4 regions of the Pseudomonas sp. Irchel s3a10 genome follow, and region 2 is predicted to be linked to each of the others. Evidence: predicted binding sites of a transcription regulator. Region 2 holds the regulator's gene; each other region holds the start of a gene.

Region 1 (7,628 bases), on a different contig from region 2:
GTTGGGATTGGTCAGGGTGTTCATGCCAGGCATGTTGGCGGTGGGTGTGGTGATATTGCCGCGAATCGAAGAGCCACTGGCTACACTGGCAAATTCACCGTCATCGAGTTCGGTGCTGGTCATCGCTTGATTGATGCGAGCCGAAGGGTTGGCATTGACTGTGGTTGGGTAGGGGTCTTTGCCACCGCTGCGCCCGATCGGAATGGGCTGGACGTCGCGGTTGAGAACGATCACGCCATTGCCTTCGGCCTGAACGTTGAAACTGATGAATGTGCTGGCGGCTGATCCAATCAGCAGAAGGCAGGTCAGGCCTTTATTGATATTCCCCACGGCGGCAATTCCTTCTTCAGTGGGCTGGCTCTTGTCAGCGTTGGGAAGGAGAGAGCGAAAGCTGTGCCGCTTTTGAGTTGTTGTTGATTTTCAATGGGTTGGCGATGCGCCGTGCAGCGCTGATACAAAAGCTGTTTCAGCATTGAAACAGTCGCGCAGGCAGCCACACGGTCAAGGGCGGCGCAAAGCTCTGGAACAGGGGTTTGCCGAAGACTGTTTCACTGACGTAACAGATGTTCTGACAAAACGATGAAGGCCATTGAACTCGCCGCTTTGCGCTGAGGGAGGTGTTTCAGGAATGGACACTTTCGCCCTGAACGGAGCTATTCGATGGATCAATCAGCCAATAACCGCGCGACGGCGTCAAAAGCCTGAACGCGGCGTTGATCCCAATCGCCCTGAATGATCTGCAACGGTTGCCCGTGCTGTTCCAGCCAGTCGCGGGTGGCCTGAAAGAACGCCATGCGTTCGCTCAGTTGTGGCTGGCAGCGTTGGCCGTCGTCGGTCCAGTCGATCTGCTCCGGCGACAGCAGCAGGTGCAGGTCGTAATGCCGCGCCAGCAGCTCGGGTTCCAGCCATGCCGGGCAGGCGCCAAACAGGGTCTGGCTCCAGAGGATGTTGCTCAGCAAATGGGTGTCGAGGATCAGCAATGGCGGTTGCTGTGCCCGCGCCTGATCTTCCCATTGCAACTGCCCGCGAGCGATGTCGGGGATGTCGTTGAGGCAGGTATCGCGTGGATTCTGCTCGATGAACCAGCGCACGTATTCGTCCACTCGCAGGCCGCCAAAGCGCGCCTGAAGGCCAGCGGCCAGCCAGCTCTTACCGGTGGACTCCGGGCCGGTGAGAACAACTACCTTCATCGCTGCAACGCCGGATCGGCGCGCCATTCGCGCCAGCCTTGCAGCGCAATCAGGGTGAACAGGGCATACAGCGCGGCGGTGAGGTACAGACCCTTGTACAGGAACAGACCGACGAAAATCACATCCAGCACGAACCACAGCGCCCAGCATTGCAGGCGTTTTTGCGCCATCCACAATTGCGCGACGAGGCTGAACGCGGTCAGTGCGGCATCGAGCCACGGTTGTGCGGCGTCAGTCCAGTGGGCCATGGCCGCGCCGAGCAGCAGGCTGCCGAGTGCGCCCACACTCAGGCCGAGCAGAATCGAACGCTGATCCAGGCGCGTGACTTCACGTCCGTCGTGCATCGTCCCGGCGCGGGTCCATTGCCACCAGCCGTAGACTTGCAGCGCGGCGTAAATCACTTGCAGCAACATGTCCGAATACAGCTTCACGTCATAGAAGATCCAGCTGTACAGCAACACCATGACCAGGCCGATCGGCCAGCACCACGGATTCTGTTTGACCGTCAGCCACACGGCGATCACACCGAGGGCGGCGGCAAACAGTTCAAGCCCGGACATGGGGGTTCCTTGAGGAGTTGAGGAGGGAGCGGATTGTACCCAAAAACCTGTAGGAGTGAGCCTGCTCGCGATGGCGGTGGTTCAGCCACTCTGTGGTTGACTGATACGACGCTATCGCGAGCAGGCTCACTCCTACAGGGGAACGGTGTCAGACGCGGAACTGGCGCAACAATTGGTTCAACTGCTCGCTCAACTGCCCAAGCTTTATGCTCGCCACACTCGACTGCTCCGCTGCCAGCGCCGTGCTGTGAGACAGGCCGGCCGCCTGGGTGACGTTCTGGTTGATGTCCTCGACCACATGCGCCTGTTGCAGTGTGGCGCTGGCAATCGAAGCGTTCAGGCCGTTGAGATTACGCAGGGCCTGGCCAATGGCATTCAGGCTCGCGCCGGCCAATCCCGCCTGTTCGATGGTCAGTTGCGAGGCCTTGCTGCTGTCGCCGATGACCTTCACTGCGGCTTCGGAATGATTTTGCAGGCGTTCGATCATGCCCTGGATTTCCGCTGTCGACTTTTGCGTGCGCTGCGCCAGCAACCGCACCTCATCGGCCACCACCGCAAACCCCCGGCCCTGTTCACCGGCGCGGGCCGCTTCGATGGCCGCGTTGAGCGCCAGCAGGTTGGTCTGCTCGGCAATCGAGCGGATCACCTCCAGCACACTGCCGATCTGCGTGCTTTCCGCCGCCAAGGTGCGAATCACTTCGACCGCCTGATCAATAGTTGCGGACAACTTGTCGATCTGTTGCAGGCTGCCGTCGATGTTGATCTGGCCCTGTTGCGCCTGGGCTTCGGCATCGCGCATTTCCGCAGCAGCGTGCTCGGCATTCTTCGCCACATCCTGCACGCCGTAGGTCACTTCGTTGATCGCGGTCGCCACCAGTTCCATCTGCTGCGATTGCTGCTGACTGCGCTGCTGAGCCTGAGTCGCATCGTTGCCCAGTTCGCTGGACGACTGGCCCAGGGCGCTGGCCGAAACCTGCAAGTCACCGATGACCCGGCGCAGCTTGGCGGTAAAGGCGTTGAAGTGATGCGCCAGTTGCGTGACTTCGTCCTGGCCATGGGTATCGAGGCTGCGAGTCAAATCGCTTTCACCGCTGGCGATATTGGCCATGGCGTTCACGGTTTCCTGCAAGGGACGGACGATGCTGCGGGCAATCAATATCACCAGCAGGGCCATGATCAGCGCGATAACCAGGCCGATCACCGAGGCCTTGATCAACTGAGCGCGGAACTCGCTCTGTACATCATCGACGTAAACCCCGGAACCGAGCACCCAGCCCCACGGCTCAAACAGTTTTACGTAGGAAGTTTTCGCGACCGGCTCGCTGGCGCCGGGCTTGGGCCAACGGTAATCGACCATGCCGGCGCCTTTGCTTTTGGCGATCGCAACCATCTCGTTGAACACCGCGAAACCGTCCGGGTCACGGATCGCCGAGAGGTTCTGGCCTTCGAGTTTGGGGTTGGTCGGGTGCATGACCATCACGGGGGTGAGGTCGTTGATCCAGAAGTAATCGCTCTGGTCGTAACGCAGGCCACGAATGGCGGTCAGCGCCTGTTTCTGCGCGGCGTCGCGGGTCAGGGTGCCGGCGGTTTCCAGGTCGTGGTAATAGGTCAGCAGACCGCTGGCGGTCTGCACCACATGCTGGGTTTTCTGTGCCTTGGCGTGATACAGGTCATCGTGAATCTGCTTGAGCATCAACATGCCCAAGGTCAACAACATGACCACGGCCACAATCAAGATGAGCCACAAGCGTCGGCTGATCGACACACTGCGCAAGCTGTTCATAACGCTGTCACTCCGATTTCTTTTTCTTGTAATAAATCAACGCCAGCATCCAACCACGTTTGAGTGGTCGGGCATACGCGACCCAAGTCGTATAACGCCGCTGCACTATCAAGGCTTGTCTGTTAGGATTTCGGCCCCGTGCGTGAAAACCTGAATCCAAGTTGATATTTCACGGAATTTTGACCGTTTCGTGTGGATCCTGTGCGCGCGGAATCGGTACAGCTACGCTGAATGCAGTGAACGTTAGAAAAATATTATCGGGGCATGCCCGCGTGCATCGCTCTTTGGGGGATTGATGGATCTTTGGACCGCCTTGCAGGCACTGATTCTTGGAGTTGTAGAGGGGCTGACGGAGTTTTTGCCCATTTCCAGTACCGGACACCAGATCATTGTTGCCGACTTGCTCGAGTTCGGTGGCGAACGAGCCATGGCGTTCAACATCATTATTCAGCTTGGCGCGATCCTCGCAGTGGTCTGGGAGTTTCGCCGCAAGATTCTCGATGTGGTGATTGGCCTGCCCACCCAGCCGAGTGCACGGCGTTTTACGGCCAACCTGCTGATCGCGTTTCTGCCGGCGGTGGTATTAGGGGTGGTCTTTGCCGACCTGATTCACCAATACCTGTTCAACCCGATCACCGTCGCGACCGCGCTGGTGGTGGGCGGTGTGATCATGTTGTGGGCCGAGCGTCGCCAGCATGAGGTGCACGCCGAAACCGTGGACGAGATCACCTGGAAGGACGCGCTGAAAGTCGGGTTCGCCCAGTGTCTGGCGATGATTCCTGGCACTTCGCGGTCGGGCTCGACGATCATCGGTGGTCTGCTGTTCGGCCTGTCGCGCAAGACCGCGACCGAGTTCTCGTTCTTCCTGGCGATGCCGACCATGGTCGGTGCAGCGGTGTACTCGGGTTACAAATATCGAGATCTGTTCGTGCCGGCGGATTTCCCGGTATTCGCCATCGGCTTCGTCACCGCGTTCATCTTCGCCATGATCGCCGTGCGCGGTCTGCTCAAGTTCATCGCCAGCCACAGCTACGCGGCGTTCGCCTGGTACCGGATCGTTTTTGGTCTGGTGATTCTGGCGACCTGGCAGTTCGGCTGGGTGGACTGGTCGGCGGTCAAACCATGAATGATTCCCGCGCGCGCCGCCCGGATGGACACGCGTCCCGTGGCGGTATTCAGCATCTGAAGTTGAAACTGGCAGTGCTGCTGATCGTCTGCGCCTTGCCACTGTTTGGTTCGCTGTCGATGTGGCTGCGCGGGATCTCGCTGGTGCCGTTGACTGCTTATGGCGTGGTCAGCGTGCTGGCGTTTTTCATGTACTGGGCGGATAAACGCAAGGCCCGCGCCGATGCGTGGCGCACGCCGGAGAACATTCTCCATGCCCTGGAACTCGCCGGCGGCTGGCCGGGCGCGCTGATCGCCCAACAGGTATTCCGGCACAAGACGCGCAAGGTGTCGTTTCAGATTCTGTTCTGGGTGATTGTGGCGCTGCATCAGGTGTTCTGGATCGACCAGCTGTTTCTCGGTTCGAACCTGCTGTCACTTTTCTGAATCTCCACAAATCCTCCTGTAGGAGTGAGCCTGCTCGCGATGGCGTCGCATCAGTCAAGGAGATGTCGACTGATACACCGCTATCGCGAGCAGGCTCACTCCTACAGGATCGGGTTTAGAGCAGTAATCCGATCTGGGTCTTCTTCGGCAACTTGCCCACCACCAACTGATGCGAACGCTGCAGCAATCCCTGCAATTCCTCGGCGCCCAGCGGGTAGGGCGGGTGCATGATGATCCACTGCGCCCGCGCCAGATACGGCGCGGGGTGAATCCCCGGGCGGTCGCAATGGCCGAGAAACAGGTCCTTGTCGACCTTGAACGCCAATGAATCCCCGCGCAGCCCTTGCAGGGCGAACATCTTGTTGCCGGCAATCGAGAACACCCGCACGCCGCCCCATTTGTAATCCTCCCGCGCACCCGGCAAGGCCAGGCAAAAGGCGGCGACGTCCGCTTCGTTCATCTTTCCCTGTTTCATAACAGTCGCTCCCCGCACGCATTGAACGATTCGACCAGATGATCGATCCATGCCCGCACCGCCGGCATCACCCCGCGTCGATGCGGATACACCGCCTGCAACCAGCCGCCGGGCAACGACCACTCGGGCAACAGTTGCACCAGGGCGCCGCTCTCAAGGTCGGCTTCGCAATACATCATCGGCAACAGGGTAAACCCCTGGCCGGCGAGCACACAGGCCTTGCGCACGATGAAGTCATCGATGCCCAGGCGCGCCTCCATGTTCAGTTCGACGCTGTTGCCCTGTTGATCAAGCAGACGCACGTGGACCATGCGATCGGCTTCCAGTGCGCCGAGCACCGGCAGCGACTTCAGATCTTGCGGCTGACTGATGGTCTTACCCTCGACAAAGGCCGGACTGGCCACCACGACCATTTGTGCCTGGCGCAGACGCCGGGTGACCAGCAATGGATCTTCATCGCCGAGTTCGCGCACACGCAGCGCAACGTCGAAGCCTTCAGCGACCAGATCCACCCGGCGGTTGAGCAACACCACCTCCAGTTGCACCTGAGGGAATTTGCCGAGGAATTCGCTGATCACCCATGGCAACATTTCTCGCGCCAGACCCGTGGGACAGGACACCCGCAAGCGGCCGCGTGGCTCGCTGGACATGCTGGCGACCGCTTCGTCGGCCATCTCCGCTTCCAGCAACATCGCCTGACAGTGACGCAAGTAGCGCTCGCCAACCGCGGTCAGGTTCAACTGGCGCGTGGTGCGTTGCAGCAGACGAGCGCCGAGGCGCTCTTCGAGTTCGGCAATGCGACGGGAAAGGCGGGATTTGGGAATGCCCAGTAATCGCCCGGCTGCGGCAAACCCACCGGCCTCGACCACTTTGGCGAAATAGTAGAGATCGTTGAGATCCTGCATGAAAAGTCCACCGTTCTATCAGTGGGACGAACTATCGCATTGTCGGCAGCTAATCAGCCATTGGTTTCTTCCGTAGGATTGTCTCCATTCCGTCGCCGCCGGCGATTCTTTACAGGAGATTCCACATGAAACTGCTGCACATCGATTCGAGCATTCTGGGCGACAACTCCGCTTCCCGTCAGCTGAGCAGCCAAGTCGTCAAAGCCTGGCAAGCCGCCGAGCCAACAGCTGTGGTCACCTACCGCGACCTGGCCGCCGACGCCATCAGCCACTTCTCGTCGACCACCCTGGTGGCTGCCGGTACCACCGCTGAACTGCGCGACGCCGCACAACAGCATGAAGCCGAACTGAGCGCCTCGACCCTGGCCGAATTCATCGCTGCCGACGCCATCGTCATCGCCGCGCCAATGTACAACTTCACCGTACCGACCCAGCTCAAGGCCTGGATCGACCGCGTCGCCGTCGCCGGCCAGACTTTCCGTTACACCGAAGCCGGCCCTGAAGGCCTGTGCGGTGGCAAGAAAGTGGTGATCGTCTCCACCTCCGGCGGCATCCATGCCGGTCAGGCGAGCGGCATCGCTCACGAAGAATATCTGAAGCTGGTACTGGGCTTCCTCGGCATCACCGACATCGAAATCGTCCGTGCCGAAGGTCTGGCCTACGGTGATGAAGTGCGCAACAACGCGATGAGCGCTGCTCAGGCGAAGATCAGCGAGCAACTGTTCGCCGCCGCGTAAGCATTGTGTAAAGACCAGCTGCGGTTCAGGTAGCCCCTCAAAAAACTCTGTATTCTGGTTCTGCAAGGGCCTGATGCGGAGTTTTTTGTTTCTGACTGTTGCATAATCTGGCCCGGGTTATGCAGTCAAACGATCAAAGTCTGAGTGCAGCGCTGCGCCGGATTACCGAACCACCGGGTTTCGGGCGTGTCGCAGCACAAAGGATCATTCGATTGAGTAACACAGGGTGGGCCATCCCATGATGCGTCTTTGTGCAGCGTTACTGATGTGCCTGTTCGGCAGCGTTAATTCAGTGCATGCCGCGCCGGGGCGACACCCTGTCTGGAGTGTCGGTTACCACGAGATGACATTCCTCGATCCGCTGGATCTGCAACCGATGCGCGCCATCGCCTTCTATCCCTCCAGCGATCGCGAACACAGCAGTCTG
Region 2 (7,628 bases):
AGCGCGCCGAGGTGACCGCCTTCAAGGTAGTTGCCGCCGATGATGGCGACGAACGCCATGATGATCCCGATAAGGCTTAAAACATCCATCAGATACACGCCTCGACGATGTGCTTGCCGATGTCGTCCAGGCCGTAGACCGCGTCAGCCAGATCGGCTTTGACGATGGCCATCGGCATGCCGTAGATCACGCAGCTTGCTTCGTCTTGGGCCCATACCGAGCTGCCGCCCTGCTTGAGCAGACGCGCGCCTTCACGGCCGTCGGCGCCCATGCCGGTCAGAACGACCGCCAGAACTTTGTCACCGTAGGACTTGGCCGCGGAACCGAAGGTGATGTCCACGCACGGCTTGTAGTTCAAACGCTCGTCGCCCGGCAGAATCTTCACCGCGCCACGGCCGTCGATCATCATCTGCTTGCCACCCGGGGCCAGCAGCGCCAGGCCCGGACGCAGGATGTCACCATCCTCGGCTTCCTTGACGCTGATGCGGCACAGCTTGTCCAGGCGCTCGGCAAACGCCTTGGTGAACGCCGCCGGCATGTGCTGGATCAGCACGATCGGCGCCGGGAAGTTCGCCGGCAACTGGGTCAGCACCCGTTGCAGGGCAACCGGGCCGCCGGTCGAGGTACCGATGGCAACCAGTTTGTAGGCTTTGCGTTTCGGTGCCGGCGACGACGCGCTGGCAGCCGGCGCACGTGCAGGTGCTGGAGCAGGCGCCGGACGCGTTGGAGCAGCAGCGCTGTGGCTGCTGAAGCTCGATGCCGCCGGGGCTGGCGCAGGCGTCGGTGCAGCGGCCGGAGCCGGCGCACTGTAGGCACTGAAACGACGGTTACTGCGCGAGATGCTGTGGACCTTCTCGCACAGCAGTTGCTTGACCTTCTCGGGATTGCGCGAGATGTCTTCGAAATTCTTCGGCAGGAAATCCACCGCGCCGGCGTCCAGCGCATCCAGGGTGACCCGGGCGCCTTCGTGCGTCAGCGAGGAGAACATCAACACCGGGGTCGGGCAGCGCTGCATGATGTGCCGCACCGCCGTGATGCCATCCATCATCGGCATCTCGTAGTCCATGGTGATCACGTCCGGCTTGAGCGCCAGGGCCTGATCGATCGCCTCTTTACCGTTGGTGGCCGTGCCGACCACCTGGATGCTCGGATCCGCTGAAAGAATTTCCGAGACGCGGCGGCGGAAAAAACCCGAATCGTCCACCACCAGGACTTTGACTGCCATAAACACTCCATTAGGTGCAGCGGGACGTCGTCGCCCCGCCGCCCCGGATTCAAATACGCTTCGTCGCGTAACGCTTGAGCATGCTTGGAACATCAAGGATCAGCGCGATGCGGCCGTCACCGGTGATGGTGGCGCCGGACATGCCCGGAGTGCCCTGCAGCATTTTGCCCAATGGCTTGATGACCACTTCTTCCTGGCCGACCAGTTGATCGACGACGAAGCCGATCCGCTGGGTGCCCACCGAAAGGATCACCACATGGCCTTCGCGCTGCTCTTCGTGAGCGGCGGAGCTGACCAGCCAGCGCTTGAGGTAGAACAATGGCAGCGCCTTGTCCCGCACGATCACCACTTCCTGGCCATCCACCACGTTGGTGGTCGACAGGTCGAGGTGGAAGATTTCGTTGACGTTGACCAACGGGAACGCAAACGCCTGATTGCCGAGCATCACCATCAGGGTCGGCATGATCGCGAGGGTCAGCGGCACCTTGATGACGATCTTCGAACCCTGGCCCTTGGTCGAGTAGATGTTGATCGAACCGTTGAGCTGGGAAATCTTGGTCTTCACCACGTCCATGCCGACACCGCGGCCGGACACGTCGGAGATCTCGGTCTTGGTCGAGAAACCCGGGGCGAAGATCAGGTTGTAGCACTCGGTATCGCTCAGGCGATCGGCCGCGTCCTTGTCCATCACACCGCGTTTTACCGCGATCGAACGCAGGACGTTCGGGTCCATGCCCTTGCCGTCGTCGGAGATCGACAACAGGATGTGGTCACCTTCCTGCTCGGCGGCCAGTACCACACGACCACCACGGGCCTTGCCCGAAGCTTCGCGTTCTTCCGGCGACTCGATGCCGTGGTCGACCGCGTTGCGCACCAAGTGGACCAACGGGTCGGCCAGGGCCTCGACAAGGTTTTTGTCGAGGTCGGTTTCTTCACCCACCAGTTCCAGGTTGATCTCTTTCTTGAGCTGACGCGCGAGGTCACGAACCAGACGCGGGAAGCGCCCGAAGACCTTCTTGATCGGCTGCATCCGGGTCTTCATCACCGCGGTCTGCAAGTCAGCCGTGACCACGTCGAGGTTCGACACGGCCTTGGACATGGCTTCGTCGCCGCTGTTGAGACCCAGGCGCACCAGGCGGTTACGCACCAGCACCAGCTCGCCAACCATGTTCATGATTTCGTCGAGACGTGCGGTATCGACCCGCACGGTGGTCTCGGCTTCGCTCGCCGGTTTTTCCGGCGGCGGAGCAGCTGCGGCGCGGGCCGGCGCCGGTGCAGCAGCGGCAGCAGGTTTTGGCGCTTCGGCTTTCGGCTCAGGCTTGGGAGCAGCCTTCGGCGCAGCAGCCGGAGCGGCAGCAGCCTTGGCGGCAGGCGCGGCCACAGTCGACGCGGTGCCTGCAGCAGCGGCGCCAACGTCGGTGAACTTGCCTTTGCCGTGCAACTCGTCGAGCAGCGATTCGAATTCGTGATCGCTGATCAGATCGCTGCCGGCAGCGGCGGCCGCCGGTGCGGCAGGCGCAACCGGTGCCGAGGCGATCGCCGACTCCAGCGCTTCAACGGCAAAGTTGCCCTTGCCGTGCAACTGATCGAGCAGTGCTTCGAATTCGTCGTCGGTGATGTCCGAGCTGTCGCCCGCCGCCGGTGCCGCCGGAGCGGCCGCTGCCGGTGCCACGGCGTCCGCCGCGAACTGGCCTTTGCCGTGCAACTGATCGAGCAACGACTCGAATTCGGCGTCGGTAATTTCATCGCTGGCATCGGCAGCCGGCGCAGGTGCAGCAGCAGCCGGGGCTTCGGCTTCGGCCTTGACGGCGTTCAGCGAATCCAGCAGCTGTTCAAATTCGTTATCGGTGATGTCGCCCGAATCGCTCGAATCGCCTTCGACGACCAGTTCTTCGATCATCTCGGCCACTGGCGAAGCCGGTGCTTCGTCGGCCGTTTGCGGTTCGGCCAGACGCGCCAGCGCGGCCAGCAGTTCCGGGGTTGCAGCAGTGATCGGCGCACGTTCACGGACTTCGCTGAACATGCTGTTCACCGCGTCCAGTGCCTCAAGCACCACGTCCATCAGTTCTGCATCAACGCGACGCTCACCCTTGCGCAGGATGTCGAACACGTTTTCGGCGATGTGACAGCACTCCACCAGCTCGTTGAGCTGAAGGAAGCCGGCGCCCCCTTTTACAGTGTGGAAACCGCGAAAAATTGCGTTGAGCAGATCTGCGTCATCCGGGCGGCTTTCCAGCTCGACCAGTTGCTCGGACAGTTGCTCAAGAATCTCGCCGGCCTCAACCAGGAAATCCTGAAGGATCTCTTCATCGGCGCCGAAGCTCATTAATGGGGTGCTCCTACAGGTCTAAAAACCCAAAAAACCTAAAATTCCAAAACTCTAGAATCCGAGGCTGGATAACAAATCGTCCACATCGTCCTGACCGGACACAACGTCTTCTCGTTTATCGGCATGAATCTGCGGACCTTCACCCTGCGAGAGATGTTTTTGTGGATCTTTTTCTGCAAGCATCGCGGCACGGTCGTGTTCGATGCCCGCAAAGCGGTCAACCTGACTGGCCATGAGGACGAGTTTGAGCAAATTGCTTTCGACTTCGGTGACCAGTTGGGTCACACGCTTGATCACCTGACCTGTGAGGTCCTGGTAATCCTGAGCCAGCAGGATGTCGTTGAGGTTGCTCGACACCGCACGGTTGTCCGTGCTGCTGCGTGACAGAAAACCGTCGACCCGGCGCGCCAGTTCGCGGAACTCTTCAGCCCCGACTTCACGACGCATGAAGCGGCCCCAATCGGTGCTCAGGGCCTGGGCTTCTTCAGCCAGGCCATTGACCACCGGGGTGGCGCTTTCCACCAGATCCATGGTGCGGTTGGCCGCGGCTTCGGTCAGCTTGACCACATAGCCCAGGCGTTCGGTGGCGTCGGTGATTTGCGACACTTCCTCGGCCTGCGGCATGTGCGGATCGATCTGGAAATTGACGATCGCACTGTGCAGTTCGCGTGTGAGCTTGCCCACTTCCTGATACAGGCCGCGGTCACGGGTCTGATTGAGCTCATGGATCAGTTGCACAGCGTCGCCGAACCTGCCTTTTTCAAGGCTCTCGACCAGTTCGACCGCGTGTTTTTTCAGGGTCGACTCGAAATCGCCCTGTGAAGATTCGTTATGCTCCATAGCTCCCCCGCGCGTCATCAGCCGATGCGTTCGAAAATCTTCTCGATTTTGTCTTTCAACGCCTGAGCCGTGAAAGGTTTGACCACGTAGCCGTTCACACCGGCCTGAGCGGCCTCGATGATTTGCTCGCGCTTGGCTTCAGCGGTCACCATCAGCACGGGCAGATGCTTGAGTTTTTCATCGGCACGTACGTGGCGCAGCAAGTCGATACCGGTCATGCCCGGCATGTTCCAGTCCGTTACCAGAAAGTCGATGCTTCCGCTGTTGAGTACCGGAATGGCGGTAGTGCCATCGTCGGCCTCGACGGTATTGGTGAACCCAAGATCGCGCAGCAGGTTCTTGATGATCCGCCGCATCGTTGAGAAGTCATCAACGATGAGGATTTTCATGTCTTTGTTCAATTCGACCTCCAAGCAGTCTTAAACGCGCCCAGCACCTGGACGCGCCACTTCAATCAATCCGGCAAAGCACTCGATGACTGTCTGGAGCACAACAGAGCAAGACCGGTGCCGTTCATCACCGCACCAGCCTCGTTCGCAGTGTCCCCACACTGCCTTCAGCGCGCTCGCCACTCCCCCAAACGCCCCCGCAAACGGGCCGCGCACTGGCTGTGTAACTGGCTGACCCGCGATTCACTGACGCCAAGGACTTCACCGATTTCCTTGAGGTTCAGCTCTTCGTCGTAGTACAGCGCCAACACCAGTCGCTCACGCTCCGGCAAATTGGCAATCGCATCCGCCAGCGCCGCCTGGAAGCGTTCATCTTCCAGATCGCGTGACGGCTCAAGATGAGCACTGGCGCCATCCTCGTGCAGCCCTTCGTGTTCGCCGTCCTGCAACAGGTCGTCGAAACTGAACAGCCGGCTGCCCAGCGTGTCATTCAAAATCCCGTAGTAATCGTCGAGACTCAATTGGAGTTCGGCCGCAACCTCGTGATCTTTAGCATCACGTCCGGTTTTAGCTTCAATTGAGCGAATTGCGTCGCTGACCATACGGGTGTTGCGGTGAACCGAGCGTGGTGCCCAATCCCCTTTGCGCACTTCATCAAGCATCGCGCCGCGGATTCGAATGCCCGCGTACGTTTCGAAACTGGCGCCTTTGCTGGCGTCGTATTTGGTCGAGACTTCGAGCAGGCCGATCATCCCGGCCTGAATCAGGTCTTCAACCTGCACACTCGCCGGCAAGCGCGCCAGCAAGTGATAGGCAATGCGCTTGACCAGTGGCGCGTAACGCTCGATCAACTCGTACTGCGCGTCACGTGCCGACTTCTTGTAGTAGTTCATACCGCTCGCGGTCATAACACAGGCCCTGCTGTTTGCTGCACGAGGCGCTCGACGAAAAACTCAAGGTGACCGCGCGGGTTGGCAGGCAGCGGCCAGGTATCGACCTTCTGCGCGATCGCCTTGAACGCCAGCGCGCACTTGGAACGCGGAAAGGCTTCATAGACCGCTCGCTGCTTCTGCACTGCCTTGCGCACGCTTTCGTCGTACGGCACGGCACCGACGTATTGTAAGGCGACGTCGAGGAAGCGATCCGTGACCTTGGTCAACTTGGCGAACAGGTTGCGCCCTTCCTGCGGGCTCTGCGCCATGTTGGCGAGGACGCGGAAGCGGTTCATGCCGTAGTCGCGGTTGAGCAGTTTGATCAGCGCGTAGGCGTCGGTGATCGAGGTCGGCTCGTCGCAGACCACCAGCAACACTTCCTGCGCGGCGCGGACAAAACTGACTACCGAGTCACCAATACCCGCAGCGGTGTCGATCACCAGCACATCGAGGTTGTCGCCGATGTCGCTGAAGGCCTGAATCAGACCGGCATGTTGCGCCGGGCTCAGGTGCACCATGCTTTGGGTGCCGGAAGCGGCCGGCACGATGCGGATCCCGCCGGGCCCCTGCAACAGCACGTCGCGCAGTTCGCAGCGGCCTTCGATCACGTCGGCCAGAGTGCGTTTGGGGGTCAGTCCCAGCAGAACGTCGACGTTCGCCAGCCCCAGGTCGGCGTCCAGCAGCATGACCCGACGGCCAAGCTCTGCCAGCGCCAGAGACAAGTTCACTGACACGTTAGTCTTGCCGACGCCACCTTTGCCGCCGGTCACCGCGATCACCTGTACGGGATGCATGCTGCCCATGTTATTTCTTTACCTTGTCTTGCATAGACGGAGGCCACATTACTGGCTGCGCGTTCTCAACCGGAACAATGCATGGCAGACCATCGATGTAGGTACAAAAACGGTTCATTACCTCAGCCAACCTGCTTGGTCGGGCTGTGGTAGATATCAGCGAACATGTCAGCCATGGCTTCTTCGCTGGGTTCTTCCTGCATTTGCACGCTGACGGCGCGGCTGACCAGTTGATGACGGCGCGGCAGATGCAGATCATCCGGAATCCGTGGGCCATCGGTCAGGTACGCGACCGGCAATTCATGACTGATCGCCAGGCTCAATACTTCGCCAAGACTGGCCGTCTCATCCAGTTTAGTCAGGATGCAGCCGGCAAGCCCGCAACGCTTGTAACTGTGGTACGCGGCGGTTAGAACCTGTTTCTGGCTGGTGGTTGCCAGCACCAGATAATTTTTTGAACGGATGCCACGCCCGGCCAGGCTTTCCAGCTGCATGCGCAGGGCCGGATCGCTGGCCTGCAAGCCGGCGGTATCGATCAGCACCACGCGTTTGCGCAGCAATGGATCCAACGCCTGCACCAGCGACTGGCCCGGATCAACGTGGGTCACCGGCACATTGAGAATGCGGCCCAAGGTCTTCAGTTGTTCCTGGGCGCCGATACGGAAACTGTCCATGCTCACCAGCGCGACATTCTGCGCGCCGTATTTCAGCACGTAGCGCGCGGCCAGCTTGGCCAGGGTGGTGGTCTTGCCCATGCCGGCCGGACCGACCATGGCAATCACCCCGCCCTCTTCCAGCGGCTCGACTTCCGGTACGGCAATCATCCGCGCCAGGTGCGCAAGCAGCATGCGCCAGGCCTGACGCGGCTCTTCGATATCAGTAATCATCGCCAGCAGATCGCGCGACAACGGCCCGGACAGACCGATGCGTTGCAGACGGCGATACAGATTGGCTTGCGCCGGACGGCTGCCTTGCAGCTGATTCCAGGCCAGGGTGCCGAGCTGCACTTCCATCAGCTCACGCAGACTGTTCAATTCGAAACGCATCGAATCCAGCGCACGCGGATCGACGCCAGCGGCCGCCGGTGCAGGTGCCGGAGCCGGACGCGCCGGGGCGGCG
Region 3 (7,628 bases), on a different contig from region 2:
GTTGGCGCAGCGCAGGATGCGGCTGGTTGACCGGTAGTTCTGCTCGAGCATCACCACTTTCAGCGACGGGTAGTCATCCTTGAGCAGCATCAGGTTTTCCGGCCGCGCGCCACGCCAGGCATAGATCGACTGGTCGTCGTCGCCCACCACGGTGAACTGGTTACGCTTGCCGATCAGCATCTTCACCAGCAGGTACTGGCTGGCGTTGGTGTCCTGGTACTCGTCGACCAGCAGGTAGCGCACCTTGTTCTGCCACTTTTCGAGAATGTCGGCGTGCTCTTCGAAGAGCTTTACCGGCAGCAGGATCAGGTCGTCGAAGTCCACCGCGTTGAACGCCTTGAGCGTGCGCTGGTAGTGGGTGTAGACGATGGCAGCGGTCTGTTCTTTCGGATTGCGCGCGTTCTCCAGCGCTTGCGGCGGCAGGATCAGGTCGTTTTTCCAGGCGCCGATCATGTTCTTGATCTCGTCGACGCCGTCGTCGCCTGCGTATTCCTTCTGCATGATGTCGGTCATCAGGGCTTTTACATCGGTCTCGTCGAAGATCGAGAAACCGGGTTTGTAGCCCAGCCGCGCATGCTCCTTGCGGATGATGTTCAGGCCCAGGTTGTGGAAGGTGCAGACCGTCAGGCCGCGACCTTCGCCAGCACGCAGCAGGGTGCCGACCCGCTCCTTCATCTCGCGCGCAGCCTTGTTGGTAAAGGTCATGGCGACGATGTACTGGGCGCGGATGCCACAGTTCTGGATCAGGTGCGCGATTTTGCGCGTGATCACGCTGGTCTTGCCGGAGCCAGCGCCGGCGAGCACCAATAGAGGGCCGCCGACGTAGTTCACGGCTTCTTGCTGCCGGGGATTGAGTCGGGACATACGAAAATTCGGGAGTCGTTGACGAAATGGGCCGGCATTTTAACAGGCTCAGCGATTTGTGCTGCTCTGTCCGACTTGTGACGTACCACGCGATTCAAATTTGCCGGTTTTGTTACTTTCGCGGAGGATGCACGGTGATTTTGCGGCTAATGTTCTCATTCGTGACACAAAATAACGTTTTGATAACCGTTGTCATTTGGTCATTGAACATCGCAACGGCATAATGCCCCGCCCACATCATTGCAGAGTCTAGGGAGCTAGCTTGTCTACGCCTGTCGAACCCTTGCGTTTGCTGCTACTGGCCGAAGAGCCAGCGTGGACAGCGTTATTGCGCGAGTGTCTGGCTCCGATGGGGAGCGCGGCGGTGCTGATCAGTGCGCCGAGCTGGGATTCGGTCAGCAGTCTGTTCGAAGACAATCGCCACGCGGTGCTGTTGACCCTTCCCGCATTGCAGCCAGCCCCCGGCCGGTGCAGCCTGCCGACGGTGTTGCTGCTGGATCACGAGCCGGCCACCGCCCCCGTTGGCGTCAGCGACTGGCTGGTGTTCGACGCCCTCGACGCCGGCATGCTCCGCCGTTGTCTGCGCCATGTGCGTGAACGCGGCATCCTCGAAAACACCCTGCAACGCCTGGCCGAACAGGATCCGCTGACCGGCATCGCCAACCGCCAGGGTTTCCAGACTCTGCTCGCGGCGCGCCTGGCGGAAAACGACGGCCGTGGTCTGGCCCTCGGGCATCTCGATCTCGACAACTTCCGTCACGCCAACGACGCCCTCGGCCATCAGGCCGGCGACCGCTTGATCCTGCAAGTCGTCGCGCGGCTGAAGAGTCAGCTGGAGGCCGGTGATCAACTGGCGCGGCTGGGCAGCGACGAATTTGCCTTGCTGATCGACACCCGCCGCGCGCCGCAACGCGCCGAGTGGATGGCTGAACGCATTACCGAAGCCCTCGCTGAACCGTATTGGGTCGATGGCGAAAGCCTGTTGATCGGCTCCAGCCTCGGTATCGCCCATGCCCGTGCGCAGGGTGGCGCCGACCCGCTGATGTGGCACGCGCACATCGCCATGCAGCAGGCCAAGAGCACTCAGGGCTGCACGTTCCATATCTTTAATGAACGCATCAACCGCAACGCCCGGAGCATGGCCGACCTCGAAAGTGAGCTGCGCCGGGCTTTGCGCCGTGATGAGCTGGAGCTGCACTATCAGCCACGGCTGAATCTTGCAGACGGGCAGATCGTCGGTCTCGAAGCCCTGGTGCGCTGGCGCCATGGCGAACGCGGTTTGCTGCCGCCAAGCGAATTCGTGCCATTGGCCGAGCAGAGCGGTTTGATCGTGCCGCTGGGTTACTGGGTGATTTCCCGGGCCCTGCGCGACATGCAGGCGCTGCGCGAACACGGGCTGCCGGCGCTGCACATGGCGATCAACCTGTCGTTCCGCCAGTTTCAGGACAGCCAGTTGTTACCGACGCTCAGCCGACTGATTGCTGAACGTGGCGTCGAGGCGCAATGGCTGGAATTCGAGCTGACCGAAACGGCCGTCATGCGCCGCAGCGATCTGGTCAAACAGACCATGGACGCCCTTGGCCGTCTCGGCGTGCGTTTCTCGCTGGATGACTTTGGCACCGGGTTCTCGTCGTTCGTGCATCTGAACAGCCTGCCGATCACCTTGTTGAAGATCGACAAGAGCTTCGTCGGCGGCATGGAGCAGCGCGAAGAGAACCGCAAACTGGTGCACGCGATGATCAACCTCGCGCATAACCTGCATCTGGAAGTGGTGGCCGAGGGTGTGGAAACCCCGGAGCAACTGGAGTTATTGCGCGGGTTTGGCTGTGATCAGGTGCAGGGTTATCTGATCAGCCGGCCGTTGCCGTTGGCAGAACTGGTTGAATACCTGACCTTCGGCTCCAGCCAGCAGCCAGCCCTCGAAATCGTCAGTTGAACGCAATCTCCGGGTTAGGCATGAATCTCTGTGGGAGCGGGCTTGCTCGCGAAGGCGTCGTGTCAATCAAAGCATAGGCTGCCTGACCCACCGCTTTCGCGAGCATGCCCGCTCCCACAACTGAATCTCAGTCTGCCTGAGCGACTGTGTACTGTTTTGATGACAGAGGTTCGCGCTGAATCATCCGCTTCATCTTCCACTCAAACGCCAGCGTCAGGCTCACTGCCGCACAGGCCAGCCCCAACGCCAAACCCCACCAGACTCCAGTCGGTCCCCAGTTCAAATGGAACGCCATCCACCACGCCGCCGGTGCGCCAATCAGCCAATAACAAGCGAGGCCGACCAAAAAGGTGGTTTTTGCGTCCTTGAGTCCACGGATGCAGCCCATGGCGATGGTCTGCGTACCGTCAAACAGCTCGAACCACGCCGCCACCGCCAACAGACTCACGGCCAGACGAATCACTTCGGCAAAGGCCGGATCGTTGTGATCGAGGAACAACCCGACCAACTGGTTCGGCAACAGCCAGAACACCATGGCGAAACCCAGCATCACCACCGCACCAAAGACGATACCGACTCGCCCGGACATCCGCGCATCGCTCAGTTGCCCGGCGCCGTAATGCTGGCCGACGCGCATGGTGATCGCGTAGGACATTCCCGCCGGCACCATGAACGCCACCGAAACGATTTGCAGGGCAATCTGGTGTGCGCCCAGTTGCGTACTGCCCATGGTGCCCATGCACAGCGCCGCGAAGGCGAACAAACCGACTTCCACCGCGTAGGTGCCGCCAATTGGCAGGCCGAGCCGCCACAGTTCTTTCAGGTACTGACGATTTGGCCGCGACAGGCCGGCGCGCAGCGGGTAAGCGTCGTAGGCCGGATGCCGGCGGATGTGCCAGGCCAGCGCCAGCGCCATGCAGTTGGCAACGATTGCCGTGACCAGGCCGATGCCGGTCAGCCCCAGTTTCGGCAGGCCGAACATCCCGGTAATCAATGCGTAATTGAGCAGGAAGTTGGCCACGGTGCCGCCGAGGCTGATGACCATCACCGGGGTCGCCCGGCCGATCGCACTGGTGAAACCGCGCAGGGCCATGAAGCTCAGATAGCCGGGCAGGGCGAAGGGCAGAGCGATCAAAAATTGTCCAGCGGCGTTGACGTTGGTTTCGGTCTGGCCGAACAGCAGCAAGACCGGCTTCAGATTCCACAGCAGCAACCCGGCGCCCAGCGCCATCAGCCACGCCAGCCACAACCCGGCCTGGGTCAGGCGTGCCGCGCCGATGATGTCGCCGGCGCCCTGACGGATCGCCACCAGCGTGCCGACCGCGGCGATCACGCCGATGCAGAAAATCGACACGAACGAATAACTCGCCGCGCCCAGTCCGCCGCCGGCCAGGGCTTCGGGGCTGAGGCGCGCCATCATCAGGGTGTCGGTCAGCACCATCAACATGTGCGCCAACTGTGAGGCGATCAACGGCCCCGCCAGCCGCAGGATGGCCCAGAGTTCGGTACGCACAGGATGCTGCATGGTCATCACCACCCATCAATCAGAGGGAACAAGAGACCGTCGATTCTCGGCGCTTGGCAGGGTTTGCACAAAAGGATAAAAAGGATGGGTGGCATGATTAAAACTCATCATGAGTAACCTCGCCGGGGTGGCCGGATGCCGCCAAAGGAGCTTGTGTATGTCCCGTCGTCTTCCTCCCTTGTATGCCCTGCGCGCATTCGAAGCGGCGGCGCGGCACAGCTCGTTCACCCGGGCGGCCGAGGAATTGTCGATCACCCAGAGTGCAGTCAGCCGGCACATCAAGACACTGGAGGAACACTTTGCCTGCAAGCTGTTTCACCGCAGCGGACGCAACCTGCAACTCACCGAGTCGGCGCGGCTGCTGTTGCCGGGGATTCGCGACGGTTTTGCTGCCCTTGAACGCGCCTGCAACACCTTGCGCGCCGAAGACGACATTTTGCGCATGAAAGCGCCGTCGACCCTGACCATGCGCTGGCTGCTGGCGCGGCTCAGCCGTTTTCGTCACCTACAGCCCGGCAACGAAGTGCAACTGACCAGTGCCTGGATGGACGTGGATTCGGTGGACTTCAACAACGAGCCCTTCGACTGCGCGGTGCTGCTGAGCGATGGGCACTTTCCGCCGGACTGGGAAGCCAGCCTGCTGTTTCCCGAGGAATTGATTCCTGTCGGCGCGCCGAACCTGCTGAACGATCAGCCCTGGGATGTGACGCGGTTGGCCTCCACCGAGTTGCTGCACCCGACCCCGGACCGGCGCGACTGGCGCAGTTGGCTGGAACACATGGGGCTGTCCGATCAGGTTTCGCTCAAGGGCGGACAGGTGTTCGATACCCTGGAACTGGGCATGATTGCCGCAGCGCGTGGTTACGGGGTATCGATGGGCGATTTGCTGATGGTCGCCGAGGATGTGGCGCAAGGAAGACTGAGCCTGCCGTGGCCGACCGCCGTCGCCAGCGGCCTGAATTACTACCTGGTTTGGCCGAAAACCCGTCCTGGAGGTGAACGTTTGCGCCGTCTCAGCGACTTCCTGCAAGGTGAGGTGCGGGCCATGGCGCTGCCGGATGTAACACGCTTGAGCTGAAACGTTAGAGCCGCCACAATGCCGGCCTTGTGCCATAACCCTGCTGTTCGCTCAAGTATTCGGCTTTACCGCCGAATACGTGCATGTGGAACCGTCGTGCAGGTATCCACGATTCACCCCCATTAGAAAATTATCCGAGCTGCGATCAAGGAGGATCGGCAAGTTCGGCCAGGAGCTGTCCATGTCTCAACCTCGCGCTCGGATCGCCTCGCAGCTGGGCCTCGCGCTCGCCGTGATACTGGCGATTGTCATCAGCGGCAGTACTGTCTTTGCTCTGCGTTCGCTGGATACCGCCAACCTCGCCACCCGTGAAGAACACCTCGCCAGTGAAGCGCGGCTGCTGGCCGACCAGTTGAGCACCTTCCACGGCACGCTGCGTGAAAGCACCCAGCGCCTGAGCGGGCTGTTCGAGAAGCGCTTCAGCGCCGGTCTGAGCATTCACCCGGATGCACCGGTGGCGGTGGCCGGTACCCAGACTCCTGGCCTGCACCTGGGCAGCGAAGTGCTGAACAACAACTTCAAGGAAGTCGACGAGTTCAAGCAAATGACCGCTGGGGTTGCCACGCTGTTCGTACGCAGCGGCGAAGACTTCGTGCGGGTCAGCACCTCGCTGACCAAACAGGACGGCACGCGCGCCATCGGCACTTTGCTCGATCATGCGCACCCGGCTTATGCGAAGTTGATGGCCGGGCAAGGCTACGTCGGCCGCGCGTTGCTGTTTGATCGCTCCTACATGACCCAATACACCCCGGTGCGCGACAGCAGCGGCAAGGTGATTGCGGTGTTGTTCGTTGGTTTTGACTACACCGACGCGCAGAACGCCCAGTTCGACAACCTCAAGCGCTTCCGCATCGGCCAGACCGGTTCGCTGGCGCTGCTGGATGAGCAGAACAAATGGCTGGTGGCGCCGGCGGGTGTCCAGGCACTGGATCAGGCGGTCACGGTGATTGGCGCTCTGGCCAAGACCCCTGGCAAAGGTCAGTTCTGGGGCGACAAGAACGAAGATTTCTACAGTGTTTCGGTACCGTTCGACGGTGGGCCGTGGGCGGTAGTGGCGAGCATGCCGAAAGCCGAGATTCGCGCGGTGACCTGGAGCGTCGGCACGCAACTGGCCATCGGCAGCCTGCTGGCGATGCTGTTGGCGGTGGGTTCGGTGGTGTGGTTGCTGCGCAGCAAACTGGCGCCGCTGAGTGATCTGGTGCGCCAGGCCGAAGCGCTGGGCGCGGGTGATCTGAGCGTGCGCCTGAACGTCTCGAGCAACGACGAGATCGGCCAGCTGTCCCGCGCGTTCAACCAGATGAGCCAGGCCCTGTCGACCATGGTCGAGCACATCCGCCGCGCCTCGGAAGAGGTCAACAGCCGCGCCCAGGCGCTTTCTGGTTTGTCCGGCGGTGCGTACGAAGGCATGGAACAGCAGTCTGGCGAAATCACCAGCATGGCTGGCGCGGTGGAAGAGTTCAGCGCCACTTCGCTGAACATCGCCGACAACATGGGCGCGACTCAGCGTCTGGCGCAGGAAAATGCCCAGCAGACGCAAATCGGTCGTAGCTCGATGGAAGAAGCTTCGTCCTCGCTGGAGCAGATCGCAGGTGCACTGAACACCACCGCGACCGTGATCAACACCCTCGGTCAGCGTTCCCAGGAAATCGGCGGCATTGTCAGCGTGATCACCTCGATCGCCGAACAGACCAACCTGCTGGCGCTCAACGCGGCCATCGAAGCGGCCCGCGCCGGTGAACAGGGCCGTGGTTTTGCCGTGGTCGCCGATGAGGTACGCAACCTGGCTTCGCGCACCCGTCAGGCCACCGATGAAATTTCCGGGATGATCCACAGCATCCAGCAGGAAACCGGCAACGCGATCAGCACCATGGAGCAGGGCAATGTGCTGATGCAGGAAGGCCTGTCGCGTAACGCCAATGTCGCCTCGGCGCTGGCGCGGATCGATGAGCAGAGCCGTTCGGCAGGGCAGCAGTTCGCGGCGATCACCACCGCGACCCAGGAGCAGAGCAGCACGGCGACTTTGCTCAGCAGTAACCTGCAGAGCATTGCGCTGGCCAACAGTGAGCAGCGTGAGGTTGTTTCTAACTTGGCCGTGACCGCCAAGGAGCTTGAGAAATTGGCGGCGGACTTGCGTTCTGAGGTTGATCGCTTCCGTTGATACAGCCTTGATATAGCCTTCGCGAGCAAGCTCGCTCCCACAGTTTCCGGCGTGAATCACAGATTCT
Region 4 (7,628 bases), on a different contig from region 2:
TATCGCGAGCAGGCGAAGGCCTACAACGGAATCAGGTATGCCTTGAACTCAGCACATCAGCTCAATCCAGCCCGGTTGATCGTGCCCATCATCGGAGACTTTCCCTGATTGTCGGTCACTCACGATGGCTCCCTCGACACCACGCTTTGCACTGTTGGCCCTGCTGTGCGCAGCGACCGATACTGTTTTCGCCAGCGACTTCTTCAACGACGCCAAAACCGAAGTGCTCAGCCGCAACTTCTTCCTGAGCAACGACTACCGCTCGCTCTCTCCCTCCGGCAAGAACTATAAACAGGAATGGGCCCAGGGTTTTATCGGCACGTTCACCTCTGGCTACACGCCGGGCACTGTCGGACTCGGCATCGATGCCCACGCCTTTCTCGGCCTGAAACTCGATGGCGGCAAAGGACATTCCGGCACGGGGCTGTTGCCGGTCGACAGCAGTGGTCGCAGTGAACCGAATTACTCCAGCGCGGGCGGCGCGTTCAAACTGAAAGTTTCGCGCACCATCCTCGCGTTCGGCGAGATGACCGTGGAAACGCCGGTGCTCGACACCTCGGACAAACGCCTGCAACCGGAATACGCCACGGGCCTGCTGCTCAACAGCCAAGAAATCGACAACGTTAACTTCACGGCCGGCCGCTTCACCGCATTCAAGAATCAGGACAGCTCCTCAGGCCGCGGCGACTTTTATGGTTACGGCGCCAACACCGAGGCCGGCGGAATCAGTTTTTTCGGCGCCGATCTGTTCTGCGACAGTCCGGTGGGAGGATCGCTTTACGCCTCAGACCTGACTGACACTTGGCATCAGTACTACGCCAATCTGCATTTCAAACAGTCCGGCCTGTTGCTCGACGCCAACCTCTACCACACCCGCGATACCGGTCGCGCGCTAGCCGGGGCGATCGACAACACCGCGTTCAGCCTGTCCGGCAAGTACAGTTTCGGCCCGCACGCGGTCATGCTCGGCTGGCAACGCATCAACGGCGACACACCGTTCGACTTCGTGGGTGGCGACTCGATCTATCTCGCCAACTCGATCAAATACGCCGACTTCAACGGCGCCGGCGAACGCTCCTGGCAAGCACGCTACGACCTCGACCTCGGCGCTCTCGGCATCCCTGGCCTGACGTTCATGACCCGCTACGTCTCCGGCGACCACATCGACGGCACTCACGCGCCCAAGGGCGGCGCGTACAACCCGTTCGATGCCGAAACTGGTGACTATCAGCCGCAGCAAGGCGCAGACGGCAAACATTGGGAACGGGATATTGATCTGAAATACATCGTGCAGTCGGGTGCGGCGAAGGATCTGTCGGTGCAGTTGTCGCACGTCTCGCACCGGGCCAACGAGGTGCAGGCCGGAGATGATATCGACCGGATTTATGTGGTGATTCAGTACCCGCTGGGGTTCTGATGGCCGTGATTAAACCCGGACTCAGACCCGACGTCGCCCTACGAATCCATCGACTCAAAAAACTTCACGACGCCGCCGACAGCGAGACCCTGCTAGGCACTCAGCAAGTCGTGATGCTCGGCGAACTGACCGGCAACCGCGCCCTCGACAACCTCGACTCGCCCGCCTGAAAACCCAGTCCCTTGTGGGAGCGGGCTTGCTCGCGAAAAGGCCGGCTCAAACAACACCCATCTCTCAGGCACTGCGCGCCTGCAACAGCTGCACCGCACACAACGCAATCCGCGCACAGGCATCTGCCAATTGCACCCGATCCAGCACCAATCCGATGCGAATATGCCCCGCCGCGCTCGGCCCAAATGCCTCACCGGCCAGTACCGAAACCCCGTAACCTTCCAGCAGGCGCTCGGCAAACGCCTGCGCGCCTAACCCGGTCTGGCGCACATCGACCATCACGAACATCCCGCCATCCGGGCGAATCGGTTGCAGCCCCGGGCAGCCGCGCAAGCGCTCGCAGACCAGATCGCGGCGCAAACGGTATTCCTCGCGCATCTGCGTCACCTGCGGCAGATCACTTTCCAGCGCCACTTGCGCGGCTTTCTGCACGAAGTCCGGAAGGCCAAACAACATGCTCAACGACAGATTCACCAGATGCTCAGCCAAGGCTTTTGGCCCGATCGACCAGCCAATGCGCCAGCCGGTCATGGCGTGGGATTTCGACAGGCTGTTGATGGTCGCCGTGCGTTCGGCCATGCCCGGCAGACTCGCCGGACTGATGTGTTCGCCCTCGTAGAGCAAATCGCTGTAAACCTCGTCACTGATCAGCCACAGATCGTGACGCACGCACAGCGCCGCCAGCTCTTGCCAGATCAGCAGGGACAGACTCGCGCCGGAAGGATTATTGGGACTGTTGAGCAACATCGCGCGGGTCTTCGGCGTGATCCGCGCGGCAACATCGGCGGGATCAACGCGAAAACCGTTCTCCGGCTTCACAGGCACCGGCACCACCGTGGCACCACAGGCACCGAACACACCTTCATAGGTCACGTACATCGGCTCGGCGACGATCACTTCGTCACCCGGATCCAGCAGGCATTGCGCGACCGAATACACCGCACATTGCGCGCCGGGCAGTACGATCACGTGCTCGGCATCCACCACCTGACCGCTGCGCCGCTGATGGCGGGCGGCGATCAGCTTGCGCAGCGCCAAACGTCCGCGCACGTCGGAATAATGCGTATCGCCGGCCAGCAGACTGTCGATGGCGCCGTGGATGATCGGCAACGGCGTGTCGAAATCCGGATCGCCCACGCTCAGCAGCAGGATATCGACCCCCTCGGCGCGCAGCTCCAGCGCTCGGTCATGAATCTGCCAGGCAGCGGCTCCGTCCCCGGCGATGCGTTGGGTCAAGGCTGAATAGCGCATGCACGTCTCCTGATTGCGCGGTCTCCAGCCTTCACCCTAGGTCAAATCACAAACCGCGCCAGCCGCTTTGTCCTTTGGATGAATTTAAAGAAGAACTTCGTACTGTGGTCGATTAGCAGACCGCTGACTACCTGTCAGAGCTGACAGTAGACTCACTTCACAAACGCTCGCTTAATCAACATGAGGAAACAACTGCGGCCCCCTCTAATCGAAACGACGGAGTGTTGAAACGATGACGAATCTGAATGAAAAAATCCTCTTATTGGACGCACCGGAAATCCCCGATGCGCTACCCGATTTCCCTGGCAGTCAGGTTAACCTGTTGCCATTGAGTGCATTGGTATCGCCACTAAAGGTGTTGATTCCAGACTGGCAGTGTTCACCTCCTGAACCAGTGCCAGTGCAAGTACTGTTGACGCTGTTGTTAAATGAGAAACCGGTGGCGGACTATCCTTTTACGACACCCATCGACCCGGCGCTTTTCCCATTTGCGGCCCATATTCCTGAGACCTACCTGGCACAGGAAGGCGAGCACGAGGTTTCATATATCGTCAATATTGGCGGGAATGAAGCCATGGCCGCGAGCACGCCGATTACGGTCGATCTAACGGCTCCCAACTTCGGCAATCCGGGAGAACCTCCGCAATTTCCACCAGAAATCGACATTGAGGGGATCACCCAGCAGTATCTCGCCGCCAACAATGATGAAGTTCTGGTAACCATTGCCACCTATATGCAGCAGCGAGCCTGCGACAGCATCGAATTTCACTTTGGCTCACTTGCGGCGGAGCCAGTCATCATTAAAACGGTGCATGACGCAACTTCACCTACCGTTATCAAACTGAGTGGCGCGATTATCCGTGAGATAGGCTCCGGCACGATGTTCGCGTTTTACAGGCTGCGCGATCGTGCAGGAAACCTTGGGCAACAATCTTCGTTTAAGCAAGTCAAAGTGGACCTGTCTTGAAGCGCTGACTCTTCGAGGTGGGCCGAACACTCATCTGGTTCGTCCCACTTCAGGCAACTGCGTATTTCTCAAATCACAAACCGCGCCACCATTGCATTCAAATCCACCGCCAGACGCGACAGTTCATGGGTCGCAGCGCTGGTCTGGTTGGCCCCGGCGGCGGACTGCGTGGCCAGATCACGGATGTTGACCAGGTTGCGGTCGACCTCACGCGAGACCTGCGCCTGTTCTTCCGAGGCACTGGCGATCACCAGGTTGCGTTCGTTGATCTGATGGATCGATTGGGTGATCTGCTCCAGCGCCACGCCGGCAGCGCGGGCCATTTCCAGGGTGGTTTGGGTACGCTGGTTGCTTTGCTGCATCGACGAAACCGCTTCGCCGGTGCCGTTCTGAATACCGGCGACCATTTTTTCGATTTCTTGAGTCGATTGCGCGGTGCGATGTGCCAAGGCACGCACTTCGTCCGCCACCACCGCAAATCCGCGTCCGGCCTCACCGGCACGCGCCGCTTCGATCGCCGCGTTGAGGGCCAGCAGGTTGGTCTGTTCGGCGATAGCGCGGATCACATCGAGCACCTTGCCGATGTCACGACCCTGCGCAGCGAGGCCTTCGATCATTTGCGCGGTGCTCTGCACGTCATGGGTCATGGTCTGGATCGCGTCGACGGTTTTCACCACTTGATCGCGACCTTCGCGGGCGGCCTGGGTCGACTGGTTCGAGGCTTCGGACGTCGACACCGCGTTACGTGCGACTTCTTCCACGGCGGCGGTCATTTCGTTGACGGCGGTGGCGGCTTGTTCGATCTCGTTGTTCTGCTGTTGCAGGCCACGGGAGGCTTCTTCGGTGACCGCGCTCAGCTCTTCGGCAGCCGCGCCCAACTGAGTGGCGGAACCGGCGATCTGTTCGATGGTTTGACGCAGGTTGGTCTGCATCGTCGCCAGCGCTTGCAACAGCTGTGTGGCTTCGTCCTTGCCGTCGACTTCGATGGACTGGGTCAAGTTGCCGCCGGCGATGGTTTGCGCTGCCAGTACCGCACGGTTCAACGGGGTGACGATGCTGCGAGTCAGCAGCAGGGCCAGCAGTACGGTGGCGAGTGCCGCCACCACAGCGACGATCACGATACCGGTAATGGCGCTGTCGTAATACTCGCCGGCCTGAGTGGAGGCGACTTTCGCCCCCGCCGCGTTGATGGCGATGAGCTTGTTGAGCTGTTCGCCCATCTGGTCGGTGCCGTCCTTGATCCGCGTGTTGATCAACGTACGCATCTCGTCGACCTTGTCCTGACGCGACAGCTCCATCATCTGGTTTTGCGCTTGCAGGTAGTTGTCGAGCGTGGTCGCGAACGTCTGATACAACGCACGCTCTTCGCTCTCTGCCGGCAACGCGGCGTAACTGGCCTGAGCCCTGCGCACCTTGTCCACCAGCACGCCGATGCGCGTTTGCGCTTCTTGCAGACCTGCCGGGTCGCGGTTGACCAGAATCCGGAACGACAGAATCCGCAGGCGCAGAACGTTTTCCGTCACCACACCAAGGTAAGTGACGCTGGGCAGTTGGTTGGTATCCATGTCGAGGGAGGCCTGGCGGATGGTCGACATGCGGTTGACGGCGAACACACCAAGGACAATCACCAACAAGGCGATAAAGGCAAAACCGAGGAAGGCACGGGGCGCGATATTCAGGTTACGCAAGGACATGGTTGGACTCTCGGATAGAGGTAGCTGCGAGCGTCCTTGCCGTCATCACTGGCCCTTGGGGGGCGGGGCCAGTACGGCGTCACTGTTCGAGGGAATCTGTGTGCGCCTGATCTCTGTATCGGCGGCTCTTCAGGAAGGTTTCGTGCAAATCTCAAGTATTTTTCAAGGTGTTTCACCACTGAAACACCGTGAAGCTTGGCCTACTTCTGTGGCGAGGGAGCTTGCTCCCGCTGGGCTGCGAAGCGGCCCTATAACCTGCCACCACGTATCATAAGTCTCACCGCATCAGCCGGATTGACGACTGCTGCGCAGCCGAGCGGGAGCAAGCTCCCTCGCCACAACATCTTCAGGGCGTCAGCTATTGAGTTTAGCCATCTGCCAGACCCGGGCGATGTCCGTCGCCCGTTCGCGCAACAAGCGCGGCGCTTCGGCACACGCCTGTTCCAGGGTCATCGGGCCGCTGGTGACGGCGAATGCCGCGTCGATGCCGTGGCCGTAAAGCTCCTGATAGCCCTCGCCCAAAGTCCCGGCGATGACGATCACTGGCACACCGTGCTGCCTGGCGATCCGCGCCACGCCGAACGGAGTCTTGCCGCGCAAGGTCTGCGCGTCGAAACGCCCTTCGCCGGTGATCACCAGATCGGCGCCGTTGACGGCTTCGGCCAGGCCCACCAGCTCGGCAACCACTTCGACGCCAGCCTGAAATTGCGCGCCAAGAAACGCCTTCGCCGCAAAACCCAGGCCACCTGCCGCACCACTACCCGGCTCATCGCGAACGTCCTTGCCCAACGCTTGCGCGCAGAGCCCGGCGAAGTGCTCCAGCGCCTGATCCAGTTGCTGCACCTGTGCAGCTGACGCGCCCTTTTGCGGGCCGAAAATCGCCGAGGCGCCATGCGGGCCACACAGCGGATTGTTGACGTCGGCGGCGATGTCGAAGCGTACCTGGGCCAGACGCGAATCCAGATCACTCAGATCAAGACGGGCCAATTGCGCCAAGGCAAGACCACCCGGCACCAGCGCCTGCCCCTGCGCATCGAGCAATTTCACCCCGAGCGCCTGCATCGCACCGGCACCGCCATCGTTGGTGGCGCTGCCGCCAATCGCCAGAATCACCCGTTGCGCGCCGGCATCCAGCGCGGCGCGAATCAGCTCGCCAGTGCCGAAGGTGCTGGTGATGCAGGCATCGCGCTGCCCCGTAGGCACCAATTGCAAACCACTGGCCTCGGCCATTTCGATGATCGCGGTGTGGTTGTGCGGCAGCCAGCCCCACGCGGCGTCGACCGGCGCACCCAGCGGCCCGCGCACTCGGGTGCGGCGCAGTTCGCCCTCGCAAGCGGCAAGAATCGACTCCACCGTGCCCTCGCCGCCGTCGGCCATCGGGCATTTGACCAGCGTCGCGTGCGGCCAGACTTGCGCCAGCCCCAAGGCAATAGCCTCGGCAACGCCTTGAGCACTCAGGCTGTCCTTGAACGAATCGGGGGCGATGACGATCTTCATGCGAATTCTCCAGTTCCAATGCTCATCATGCTGCCAGTCGGCCTGCGCATTGACGCCTGTCCGCTGCACAAGCGGGATTGGCGATTGTTGTTCATTTCTACAAAAGCCTATGTCGAATGTACCGACGCTTTCGCGAGCAAGCTCGCTCCCACAGAGGAATGCATTTCAAATGTGGGAGCGAGCTTGCTCGCGAAGGCGTCGGTGAAAACACCCGATCAGCCCGGATCAATCTGCGGCAGCAATTGCACCCCGAGATATAGCGCCAGCATCCCGTCGAGCTTCAGCGGATCTACCCCGCTCAACTCGGCAATCCGCTCCATCCGATAACGCAGGCTGTTGCGATGAATGCCCAGCGCATCGGCGCACGCCTGGCTCTGCCCATCGTGTTCACACCAACTGCGCAGGGTCGCGAGCAACTGGCCATTGCCGTCCTTGGCGATGACTTTGCGCAACGGCTTGAGCAGTTCATCCAGCGCATCATCGTTGCGATGGCGCCAGAGCATCACCGGCAGGCGATAACGATTGAGCGTCAGCAGTCGCGACTGCGGCAGCACATCCCGGCCATAGGCGAGCAGATCGCCGACGCGCCGATAACAGCGGCGTAAACCGGCCAGGCCATCCGCCTGCCCGC

The links. Region 2 encodes FliA, which starts transcription of late flagellar genes. Its sites were predicted from a motif close to CTAAAGTTTNNNNNNNNNNNGCCGNTAA; they were not measured.
Region 1: the regulator FliA is predicted to act here: its motif matches at 3,661-3,688, upstream of CKW11_RS02325 (methyl-accepting chemotaxis protein).
Region 3: the regulator FliA is predicted to act here: its motif matches at 5,454-5,481, upstream of CKW11_RS11955 (methyl-accepting chemotaxis protein).
Region 4: the regulator FliA is predicted to act here: its motif matches at 5,616-5,643, upstream of CKW11_RS01220 (methyl-accepting chemotaxis protein).

What each region holds. Positions count from the first base shown of each region.
Region 1 is NZ_FYDR01000001.1:515,398-523,025, reverse strand. It holds gene CKW11_RS02340 (hypothetical protein) at 1-330, opposite strand, end outside; gene CKW11_RS02335 (AAA family ATPase) at 666-1,190, opposite strand; gene pnuC (nicotinamide riboside transporter PnuC) at 1,187-1,750, opposite strand; gene CKW11_RS02325 (methyl-accepting chemotaxis protein) at 1,899-3,533, opposite strand; gene CKW11_RS02320 (undecaprenyl-diphosphate phosphatase) at 3,829-4,659, shown strand; gene CKW11_RS02315 (DUF1294 domain-containing protein) at 4,656-5,084, shown strand; gene CKW11_RS02310 (MmcQ/YjbR family DNA-binding protein) at 5,200-5,559, opposite strand; gene CKW11_RS02305 (LysR substrate-binding domain-containing protein) at 5,556-6,464, opposite strand; gene CKW11_RS02300 (FMN-dependent NADH-azoreductase) at 6,590-7,201, shown strand; gene CKW11_RS02295 (dienelactone hydrolase) at 7,440-7,628, shown strand, end outside.
Region 2 is NZ_FYDR01000008.1:104,588-112,215, reverse strand. It holds gene CKW11_RS22015 (flagellar motor protein) at 1-89, opposite strand, end outside; gene CKW11_RS22010 (chemotaxis response regulator protein-glutamate methylesterase) at 89-1,225, opposite strand; gene CKW11_RS22005 (chemotaxis protein CheA) at 1,275-3,551, opposite strand; gene CKW11_RS22000 (protein phosphatase CheZ) at 3,606-4,394, opposite strand; gene CKW11_RS21995 (chemotaxis response regulator CheY) at 4,412-4,783, opposite strand; gene fliA (RNA polymerase sigma factor FliA) at 4,951-5,691, opposite strand; gene fleN (flagellar synthesis regulator FleN) at 5,688-6,518, opposite strand; gene flhF (flagellar biosynthesis protein FlhF) at 6,632-7,628, opposite strand, start outside.
Region 3 is NZ_FYDR01000003.1:427,038-434,665, reverse strand. It holds gene rep (DNA helicase Rep) at 1-864, opposite strand, end outside; gene CKW11_RS11970 (bifunctional diguanylate cyclase/phosphodiesterase) at 1,127-2,800, shown strand; gene CKW11_RS11965 (NorM family multidrug efflux MATE transporter) at 2,928-4,325, opposite strand; gene CKW11_RS11960 (LysR substrate-binding domain-containing protein) at 4,483-5,403, shown strand; gene CKW11_RS11955 (methyl-accepting chemotaxis protein) at 5,585-7,561, shown strand.
Region 4 is NZ_FYDR01000001.1:262,294-269,921, reverse strand. It holds gene CKW11_RS01235 (OprD family porin) at 125-1,417, shown strand; gene CKW11_RS28550 (hypothetical protein) at 1,417-1,587, shown strand; gene CKW11_RS01230 (pyridoxal phosphate-dependent aminotransferase) at 1,652-2,839, opposite strand; gene CKW11_RS01225 (hypothetical protein) at 3,072-3,806, shown strand; gene CKW11_RS01220 (methyl-accepting chemotaxis protein) at 3,875-5,500, opposite strand; gene CKW11_RS01215 (glycerate kinase) at 5,855-6,997, opposite strand; gene CKW11_RS01210 (sugar diacid recognition domain-containing protein) at 7,213-7,628, opposite strand, start outside.